One region of the Sporosarcina sp. NPDC096371 genome, then DNA from elsewhere that is predicted to be linked to it. Evidence: riboswitches for the same ligand, from Rfam matches in the RefSeq annotation. Region 1 holds a riboswitch; each other region holds the start of a gene.

Evidence for each region. A riboswitch is a leader RNA that binds a small molecule or an ion and turns the genes downstream of it on or off. The one in region 1 is predicted to bind cobalamin.
Region 2: it holds a riboswitch for cobalamin, as region 1 does, so the genes downstream of both, metE (5-methyltetrahydropteroyltriglutamate--homocysteine S-methyltransferase) here and ACIQ0H_RS07180 (S-layer homology domain-containing protein) in region 1, are expected to answer to the same signal.
Region 3: it holds a riboswitch for cobalamin, as region 1 does, so the genes downstream of both, ACIQ0H_RS07785 (ABC transporter substrate-binding protein) here and ACIQ0H_RS07180 (S-layer homology domain-containing protein) in region 1, are expected to answer to the same signal.

The regions. Positions count from the first base shown of each region.
Region 1 is NZ_JBIWFE010000002.1:245,393-248,678, forward strand. It holds gene ACIQ0H_RS07175 (betaine/proline/choline family ABC transporter ATP-binding protein) at 1-929, opposite strand, end outside; cobalamin riboswitch at 1,254-1,443, shown strand; gene ACIQ0H_RS07180 (S-layer homology domain-containing protein) at 1,632-3,286, shown strand, end outside.
Region 2 is NZ_JBIWFE010000003.1:34,031-37,316, reverse strand. It holds gene ACIQ0H_RS08975 (MBL fold metallo-hydrolase) at 1-1,096, shown strand, start outside; gene ACIQ0H_RS08970 (DUF3006 domain-containing protein) at 1,097-1,360, shown strand; cobalamin riboswitch at 1,485-1,632, shown strand; gene metE (5-methyltetrahydropteroyltriglutamate--homocysteine S-methyltransferase) at 1,827-3,286, shown strand, end outside.
Region 3 is NZ_JBIWFE010000002.1:379,508-382,793, reverse strand. It holds gene ACIQ0H_RS07790 (FecCD family ABC transporter permease) at 1-860, opposite strand, end outside; gene ACIQ0H_RS07785 (ABC transporter substrate-binding protein) at 853-1,815, opposite strand; cobalamin riboswitch at 1,934-2,084, opposite strand; gene argS (arginine--tRNA ligase) at 2,300-3,286, opposite strand, start outside.

The sequences.
Region 1 (3,286 bases):
GCTTTAATAACGCCCATCTTTTTGATTAAATCATAGGCGGAAACGATTCCGAGTAACTTGTTGTCATCATCGACAATGATCAGGTTTGTAATTTTTCTCTGCCGGATAAGCGTGAGTGCTTTTTCCGGAGAACGTTGAGGAAGAGAAGTGACAACCGATCCCGACATAATATCGGTAACAGGCATGAGTTCGGGATTTTGGGTGATTCGATGTTTCCCGATGAACTCCTCTACAAAGCCGTGGGCTGGTTCGTGCAGTAATTTTTCTGGAGTGTCCAACTGTAGTAGTTTACCGTCTTTCATAATGGCGATGCGGTCGCCCATTTTTAAGGCTTCATCCATGTCGTGTGTCACAAAGACAAATGTCTTATTTAGCTTTTTATGCAAAGCACTTACTTCTGCTTGTAGTTGGTCGCGTGTCAGTGGATCAAGTGCGCTGAACGGTTCGTCCATTAGGATAATATCGGGATTGCCCGCAAGTGCTCTCGCAATGCCAACACGTTGTTGTTGACCGCCGGAAAGTTCCTTTGGATAGCGAGTTGCGTACATATCTGGATCAAGACCGACCAAATCAAGCAGCTCGTTGACACGTGCTTTAACTTCCTTGGCGTTCCAGCCTTTTAGTTGGGGAACAATCGCAATGTTTTTTTCGATGGTGTAGTGGGGGAAAAGGCCAATTTGTTGAATGACATAGCCGATATTTCTTCGCAGTTCCGATGGATTATACGAGTTGATATCTTTGCCGTTGATGGAAATGGTACCACTGGTATGCGGTTCCATCTTGTTGATCATTTTCATCGTTGTCGATTTTCCCGAACCACTCGGTCCAATCAATACAAGAAATTCACCTTGTTGAATATCGAAGTTGACAGATTTTACTGCTTGGAAACCGTCACCATACACTTTGCTTACGTTTTCAAAAGTTAACATAAGTACCTCCTGTAGTTTTTTGAGAATAAATACACTCCTAAATAGTAGATGAAAAAATCATCCGTACTGAATAAAAAAGAAGACATATCCAGCTCGAAGTAGCTTTCGAACAATGTCTTACTAGATTAGTATAACACAATCAGATAGATTAAACAGATAATACTGTATTTTATGACAAGAGGTTCGTTAACGTGTAATCCTTAATTGTATAAATCAACTTGCCTACACTGGCACAATCAAGGTCCTTGAATATTAATTATTTTTTCGATATTGCAATTATTCTCCGATTATACTATCATTCATAATGAATCAGATTCTTAACAATTAAATAATATATATTTTGGTTCTCTGCTTTCGAGTAAGAGATTAATAAGGAAACAGGTGAGAATCCTGTACGGTCCGGCCACTGTAATTGGGAAGTGACTTCTATTTATAGCCACTGGTTGAAAAACTGGGAAGGCAGAAGAAACGATGATCCATAAGTCAGGAGACTTGCCAAAGTATGCATGCGTGATACCTTCCGGGAAAAGGTTGCATTGTGTATCTTTGAATTTTTTTATTAATTTTTTGAGCATACATTTGCCCCTACCTTTTTCTTTGAAGGTAGGGGTTTTTATTTTTGAAGAAGGAGCTGCGGAAAAATACCGATTAGAAATGATTCTTTAAACTTACAGGTGAAAGAAGAAATTGGAGGGATTTTCATTGGGTATATTACAAAATCAGTTGAAGAAATATTTTTCAATTTTGTTGAGTTTGTTATTGGCAGTATCGTTGTTTACACCAACTGTGGGGGCGATAGCACTTGATGCAAGGCAAGGTGTCAGTGCAGAAAGCTTTGGAGGAAATTCGACTGAGCAGTCACTCGATGTTAAAAATCAACTAGAATCGACAGACAATCTTGATTCAGAACCATTAAAAAAAGAACAATTGCTTGGTGAGGCGCAAGGAAGCGAAGAAGGTAATCTATCATTTTCAGAGGCCAATCCTAGCAAGTTTGCAGTTTTTGAAGACAATTCTATTCAAGTCTCGGTGCGAATAGAAGGGCTTGGGGAAACGATTATTCCTCCTATGGAATTCGATGTTGAAGCATATGATATAAGCCATGCAACTGGGGAGACTGCAAGTTCAGCAACACAAGGGCCGCGTGCTATTCATGCGATTGTTAAGGCATTGGAATTAAGCGGTTTTGATGTCTCAGATAAAACGAAGTTCGATTTTGGTGGTGGCAATTTCATCACAAATGTTGATGGATTGAAGATGAACGCGATTAATCCTAGTTTGGATGGATGGATGTATTTTGTGAATAACGAGTATGCAAATGTCGGAGTTGGGGATTTTCAATTAAAAGAAAATGACTCCATTACTTTATATTTTGTAACCAACTACTTTACAAATACATTTACATGGTTCGATAAAGAATTGGTTGAGGTTCATGCAGGTGAAGAAATTCAATTTGAATTAATGGGTGATAACTATGGATCAACTCAGCCGATTGATAATGCAGTCATCCTTGTAAATGATGCGCCACTCGAAATAGATGGCCAAGAAATTGAAACGGATGCGCAAGGCATTGCATCTTTACGATTCGATACACCGGGTGAATATCATATATCAGCACAACGACTTGATGGCCAGTACAGTAATATAACTCGTCCTTATAGCAAAGTCATCGTGCTAGAAGAAGGAGAAAAGGAACCTAGTCCCACACCTCGGTTATCTGTAGATTCAATAGTAGAGGCTGGAACCATCAATCCAGCGGTCACTGTGTTGGTAATAGATGATACATTCTCAGCTAATGTAACAGATAAAGCGAATTGGGCTATTCAGGAAAATACGACAGGTCTTGAAATCGATACAATCACCAGTGAAAGTAATCAGAAAGTGACGATTTCTTTTAACGGAAAAGCACAAGAGGGTACGTTTGCAATCACTGCACTAGCTGGAGCGTTGGATGGTAGCGATGCAAGTGAAACAAATTTGGTTGAGGTTTTAAAGGGTGAAAATGTTCCAGAAGAAACGCAGCTGGATAAAATGATTGAAGACACGGTTCAGTATTATAAATCAGGAAGTAAGAACGTGTCCTCATGGTGGCAGCTTGTTGCATTATGGGGGGCTGGCGAGAACCTAACGGACGGTTCTTGGTCATTGCCAAGTTGGCAAACGACAGATCCGAAATTGAAGGAAGATACATTTGACACGGAGCATATTCGTTATATTTTTGGTTTGCTGGCGATGGGGAAAGACCCTTCGAAAGCCTGGGAGACCAATCGAAATCTATATGCTGAATTAGCGGCACAGCAAAAAGCTGATGGCAGTATCGGTGGCATGAACAAACATGTATGGGCAATGCTTGCGTT
Region 2 (3,286 bases), on a different contig from region 1:
TACTCTATTCATCAGTTTGCTTATTTTTTCTGGTTGTTCAAATGACATCATTGAACCTGTATCCAAATTAGACAACGTAGAGATAGACACTGGCGATGCACAACAAAATGGTACATTGAAAGTCCATTACATAGACGTTGGACAAGCGGATGCGACGTTGCTACAAGTAATTGACAAGGATGAATCGATTAATCTCCTTATTGATACCGGAGATTGGAACGCATCCGATGTAGTCGATTACCTTCATGCACAAAATATCAAGGATATTGACATCATCGCCGTGACACATCCCCATGCCGATCACATCGGCCAATTGGATAAAATCATAGGAGAGTTTTCCGTAACTGAAGTGTGGATGAACGGGGAAACCGCAAATTCAGGGGTGTTTGCGAAATCACTAGAAGCAATTGAGAAGCATAATGTCGAGTATTACGAACCCGAAGTTGGCGAGGTATTTGACATCGGACCACTTGAAATCGCGATTCTTCATCCAAACGCTCTTTCGGCGAATACAAATAATAATTCGCTCGCGATGCGGTTACAATATGGAGAAGTGTCCTTCCTATTCACAGGGGATGCTGAACAACAGGCGGAACAGGCAATCCTCACAAATGGCGCAAACATCCATGCACAGATTTTACATCTCGGACACCATGGCTCCAATACATCTAGCACACCTGAATTTTTGCAGGCCGTCAAGCCAGAAATCGCGATTTACTCTGCCGGGATTGATAACTCATATGGTCATCCTGATGCTGAAGTCGTTGATCGTATCCATTCGAGGGACATCCCCCTATACGGAACAGATACACATGGTACGATCATGGTAGAAACAGATGGAAAAACCTATACAGTCATGACCCAAAAACAAGGAACACTTTCCCAGCCAACAGCGGGAAATTCTTGTCTGGATATCAACACGGCAAGTGAAGAAGATGTTCAGCAAATCACACATATCGGTCCTGCTTTGGCAAGTGAATTAATCAAACTTCGCCCTTATCATTCTATTGATGAGCTCACCACCATTAAAGGGATTGGACCTGCACGTTTACAGGATATCAAATCGCAGGGACTTGCCTGCGTGGGAGGCAAATAAATGCATTCAGGCTATCTCGATCGTTTTACGGATACAAATGACGCATTGATACTCGTTGACGCATTACAACAGCAATTCCATGTACCCGTTTCTTTCCTTCCAGCAGGCAGCACTGTGGGGACTTGGTTTTTAGTGACTATTCAAGAAGATAAAATCATTGCGATTCAAACAGATATAGACAAGACGCTTGCGAATAGGCAAGAAGTTGAAGATCGAATGCAGCGATTGAAATCGAAAAAGACAAGCCGGTTTAAACGTCAGTAAATAGTTGAAGACCCGAAAAAACGCCAAGGAACCATTCCTCTGGCGTTTTTTCAAACTCTTTCGTAATATTCCGTTTGACAGAATAATAGATACATGATAGCTTTGAACACATCGATAACTAAATAGTAAAGCAATGGAAATAGGTGGTCTGATGAGTCGTACATTTGTCAGATCTTAATAGAGAAGCCGGTGAAACGATAATCCGGCGCGGTCCCGCCACTGTAACAGCAAATTTGCTGAAGCCAGATAGCTGCCTATTTTTGTAACGCTCTACCCTACGGTCGATAGGGAGTGTTAGAATGCAAACGCAAATGATATGTGTGCCGCGGCACACATGTACGATCCGTAACTAGCGGAATCAACTACGTAAACATTTCTAACCCTCGTTAGAAGTGTTTTTTTGTTGCCTAAGAAGCTAAAAAACACTTCTTCACTTCACAAAAAGAGGAGACGAAACGGTATGTCAATGATCAGCAGTACGATTGGTTACCCATATATCGGGGGCAACAGGGAATGGAAAAAAGCACTCGAGGCTTTTTGGACTGGAAAATTGGAGGAAGACCTATTCCACGCAGAAATCGAAACACTTCGGCTGGAACGTCTTCAAAAACAAAAGGATGCGGGGATTGACTTGATTCCTGTCGGTGATTTCACGCTTTACGACCGGATGCTCGATACAGCTGTGATGTTCGGCATGATTCCTGAGCGCTTTGGATGGTCTGGCGGAGATGTATCGCTTGCCACGTATTTCTCGATTGCACGCGGCAATGATCAAGCAGTTGCGTCAGAAATGACAAAATGGTTCAACGCAAACTACCATTACATCGTGCCAGAATATGGTCAGAAAAAACTAGTACTGACAGAGAACAAACCACTTACTGCCTATCTGGAAGCGAAAGAAAAATTGAATATTGACGGCAAGCCTGTTTTAATTGGCCCATATACGTTTTTAAAACTATCAAAAGGCTATGACAAAAAGGATATCCCGGCATTCATTTTGCAATTGATTCCCCTTTACGGCCAAATTCTTAACGAATTAGCAGAAGCAGGGGCGCAGTGGGTTCAACTCGAAGAACCGATTCTCTCAACGTCACTGACGAAAGATGACATCCAAACCGTCTCCGAAATTTACAAACAACTAAGTACGGTAGCTCCGCATACTAAAATTATGCTACAAACATATTTTGACGCACTCGAGAACTATGAAGAGGTTGTTGCCCTTCCTGTAGCTGGTATTGGTCTAGATTTCGCGCAAGGTGCAGATAAGAATCTTGAACAATTGCAAGCACACAGTTTCCCAGTAGATAAAACCCTTGCTGTCGGCCTCATTGATGGACGCAACATCTGGCGTGCAGATTTGAAAGAAAAAGCGAGTTTGCTTGATGCGTTGACAAAGCTCGTTCCAACAGATCGCATGTGGGTACAACCTTCAAGCAGTCTGCTTCACGTTCCAGTTACCGTACAATCGGAAGAAAAACTGGATGCAACGATTAAAGCCGCGCTTGCTTTTGCAGATGAAAAGCTTGTGGAAGTCACAACGCTCGTTAAAGGCCTGCGCGAAGGGAATCAAGCGATCGCAGATGCGGTGGCAACAAGTTTAACTGCTCGTCAAAATCTTGAAGATCTGCCTGCAAGAAATCACCCTGGTTTACTGCAAGCCGTGCAAAACATCAGCGTACAAGATGGTCAGCGTCATTCGCCATTCAAAGAACGTCGTGACAAACAGCAGGACTACTTTAAATTGCCACTATTACCAACAACAACAATCGGTAGTTTCCCACAGACACCGGAAGTTCGCCGTGCACGAACAAAATGGCGCAAAGGTGAATCGACGGATGTACAATACCGCGACTTCGTCCGCAATGAAATCAAACAATGGATCGACATTCAAGAAGATATCGGGCTAGATGTCTTTGTTCACGGTGA
Region 3 (3,286 bases), 130 kb from region 1:
AGCGATGCACCATTCAAGAACGATAATGTCAATAAATGACGATGATCAGCCCCCCATAGCAGGCGCGTCATATGTGGCACGACGAGGCCGACAAAGCCAATTGTCCCTGACACAGCAACTGCCGAACCTGTCAGGATGGACCCCCCAATTAAAATCATGAATTTCCTGCGCTTCACATTGACCCCTAAATGGTGAGCGCGCTCTTCGCCGAACAACATGGCATTTAATTCAAGGCGACATAGCCAAAGCATAATGGAACCAATGAGGACAAACGGCAAGATCATCGTGACATAATTCCAACCACGCATCGATACACTGCCGAGCAACCAGCCGATAATTTGTCGCAGTTCTTCACCAGTTAAAGCAATCATTAGCGATAACACGGAACCCAGAAACGAGCCGAAGATGATGCCTGTTAAAATAATGGTTTCCATTTTCAGCGCACGATCGACGAGGCGTGCAAATCCTAGCACAAGGAACATCGTCAATGCTGCACCGACCATACTAAAAATGGGTAGCGTATAGTTGCCAAATATCGGGATGGAAATACCGAAAAAAAGCGTCATCACAGCGCCGACAGAGGCGCCGGATGACACTCCGAGGGTGTATGGATCAGCGAGCGGATTTTTGAGCAGTCCTTGAAAAGCGGCTCCTGCAATTGCAAGTGACGCGCCAACTAGTCCTGCCAATACGACGCGTGGCATACGAATCTTCCATAAAATATTCGTAGCTGTCTCATCTGCTCCTGTATTCCATAACGTACTGATCGGAATATTCACCGAGCCGATCGATACACCGAGCCAAATCGCCACAGCAAGTGTGGCGATAGACACGATATAGGCAACGCTAGATTTATTCACCAAAAGCCTCTGGATAGATAGCTTTTGCTACTTCTTCCAACCCCTCTGCAAGACGTGGACCTGTACGGCTTGTCTTGTTTTCATCCACTTGAACAACTGCTTGGTTTTTGATAGCTGTAATCGAATCAAAACCATCACGTTTGTAAACATCTTCGACAGCTGTGTCAATATAGCTATACATCACAATGATGACTTCCGGATTACGGCTAACGATTTCTTCTGGAGACATCATGAACCAATCTTCTTGGTCAGCGGAAATATTTTTTGCTCCAACCATGTTGAGGATTTCATTCATAAACGTATTGTTACCTGGTGTGTAGATAGTCGGTGCCGGTGATGTTTCTACGAAAACCGTCTTCTTTTTGTCAACGGAAGCTAATTTCGATGTCACTTCTTCAACTTTCTCTTTCATATTTGCGATGATTTTTTCAGCTTCTTCTGATTTACCTGTTGCTTGTCCGATTGTTACGATTGTTGCATACGTTTCTTCAAAATCTTTTGCATTTTTCACAACGAAGACAGGGATTCCTGCATCACGGATTTGTTGGAGACCTTCTTCACCGGTACTTAGCCCCATTTCGTGGGCAAAGACGATGTCGGGATTCATCGCAACGATCTTCTCTACGTCAAACTGCTGACCACCGATTTTCTCTTTTTCAAGTGCTTCTGCAGGGTAATTATCGTAGTCACTAACAGCAATGACTTCAGTATTTAGTCCAAGCGCGAACAAAATTTCGGTGTTGCTAGACTGCATGGAAACAATCGTTTCCGGCGCTTTTTCCAATGTAATTTCATTGCCGACTGCGTCCGTTATCGTTAGTGGAAAATCTTTTTGAGAAGCGACATCTTCCTGTGGTGTTGCATCTACTTTAGGCTTATCTGTTGCAGTTCCGCATGCCGCGAGGACAAACACTGCAAGTAGTGACATTAGCCATAATGGCCACATCTTTTTCATATCATTTTCCTCCTATTTGTTCCAAATAAAAATCCCCCGCATGAGCACGGAGGAATGTTTTAGTAAAAATACGGATGCGTGGACGCATCGATTTCCACCAAACCTATCCTCGTAGGCTTACGGATGATTCATAAAGGCAGGTCTCCTGACTTGTGGTCACGTTTTAGCAACGTGTCGACACTTACAGTGGCGGGACCGCGTCGGACTTCAACCGACTTCCCTTTTAACCTCGTCTTTGATGGCGAGGCACCTTTATGTTTGGCTATGTAATTTTGTACATCTTTCAGTATACTACAACTTTTGAAGGTGTCGATGTTGATTTACTTTCATTTAACTCAGGTTAGATTGCACTCCATCGGGATTTGCTTGCGTACATATGTTGTTTGCTTGCACTCAACTAGGTTTTGATTGCAAACTATAACTTTCCTCCCATCAAAAAACCGCCACACCAAGGAAAACATCCTCAGCGTAGCGGTCCATTCAATTACATTTTTTCTGGGGCAGAAACACCAATCAGTTTTAGTGCATTTGCAACAGTCGTACGTGTTGCCGTGATAAGTGCAAGTCGTGCTTCTGACAATTCATGATTTGCTGGATCCAATACTTTTTCTGCATTGTAGAAGCTATGGAATGCTGCAGCCAGTTCTTGAATATAAGTTGCGACGCGATGTGGAATGCGCATTCTTGCCGCATCACTCACCACTTGTGGGAAATCACCAATCTTCTTCAACAAATCCAATTCTTTTTCCGCTTGCAATAAAGAAACGTTAGCCACAGATGCAGCTAGTCCTGCTTCACCGGCTTGTCGCAAGATGGAAGAAATCCGTGCATGCGCATATTGTGCGTAGTACACAGGGTTTTCATTGGACTGTGAAATCGCAAGATCGAGGTCAAAGTCCATTTGAGAATCGCCTGAACGCATAGCAAAGAAGTAACGAACTGCATCAAGACCCACTTCTTCTACAAGTTCACGCAATGTCACTGCTTTCCCTGTACGCTTACTCATTTTGAATTTCTCGCCGTCTTTATACAGCTGAACCATTTGCGCCACACTGACTTCCAGTGTTTCCCGATCGTAACCGAGGGCTTCAATTGCCGCTTTCATACGCGGGATGTAACCGTGGTGATCTGCTCCCCAAATGTTAATGAGCTTGTCGAAGCCACGGAATAATTTATCTTCATGATAAGCAATGTCTGGTGTCAAATACGTATATGTTCCATCATTTTTAATGAGTACACGATCTTTGTCATCGCCAAATGTTGTTGAACGGAACCACGTTGCACCGTCTTCTTCAAAAACATGGCCGTTTGCACGCAATTTGTCGAGCGCAACGTCGATTTTACCGTTTTCATATAATGAAGTTTCCGAGAACCATACATCAAACGATACGCGGAAATCAGCTAGGTCTTTCTTCAATTTTTCCAATTCGAAATCAAGTCCGTACTTACGGAAAAATGCATAACGCTCTTC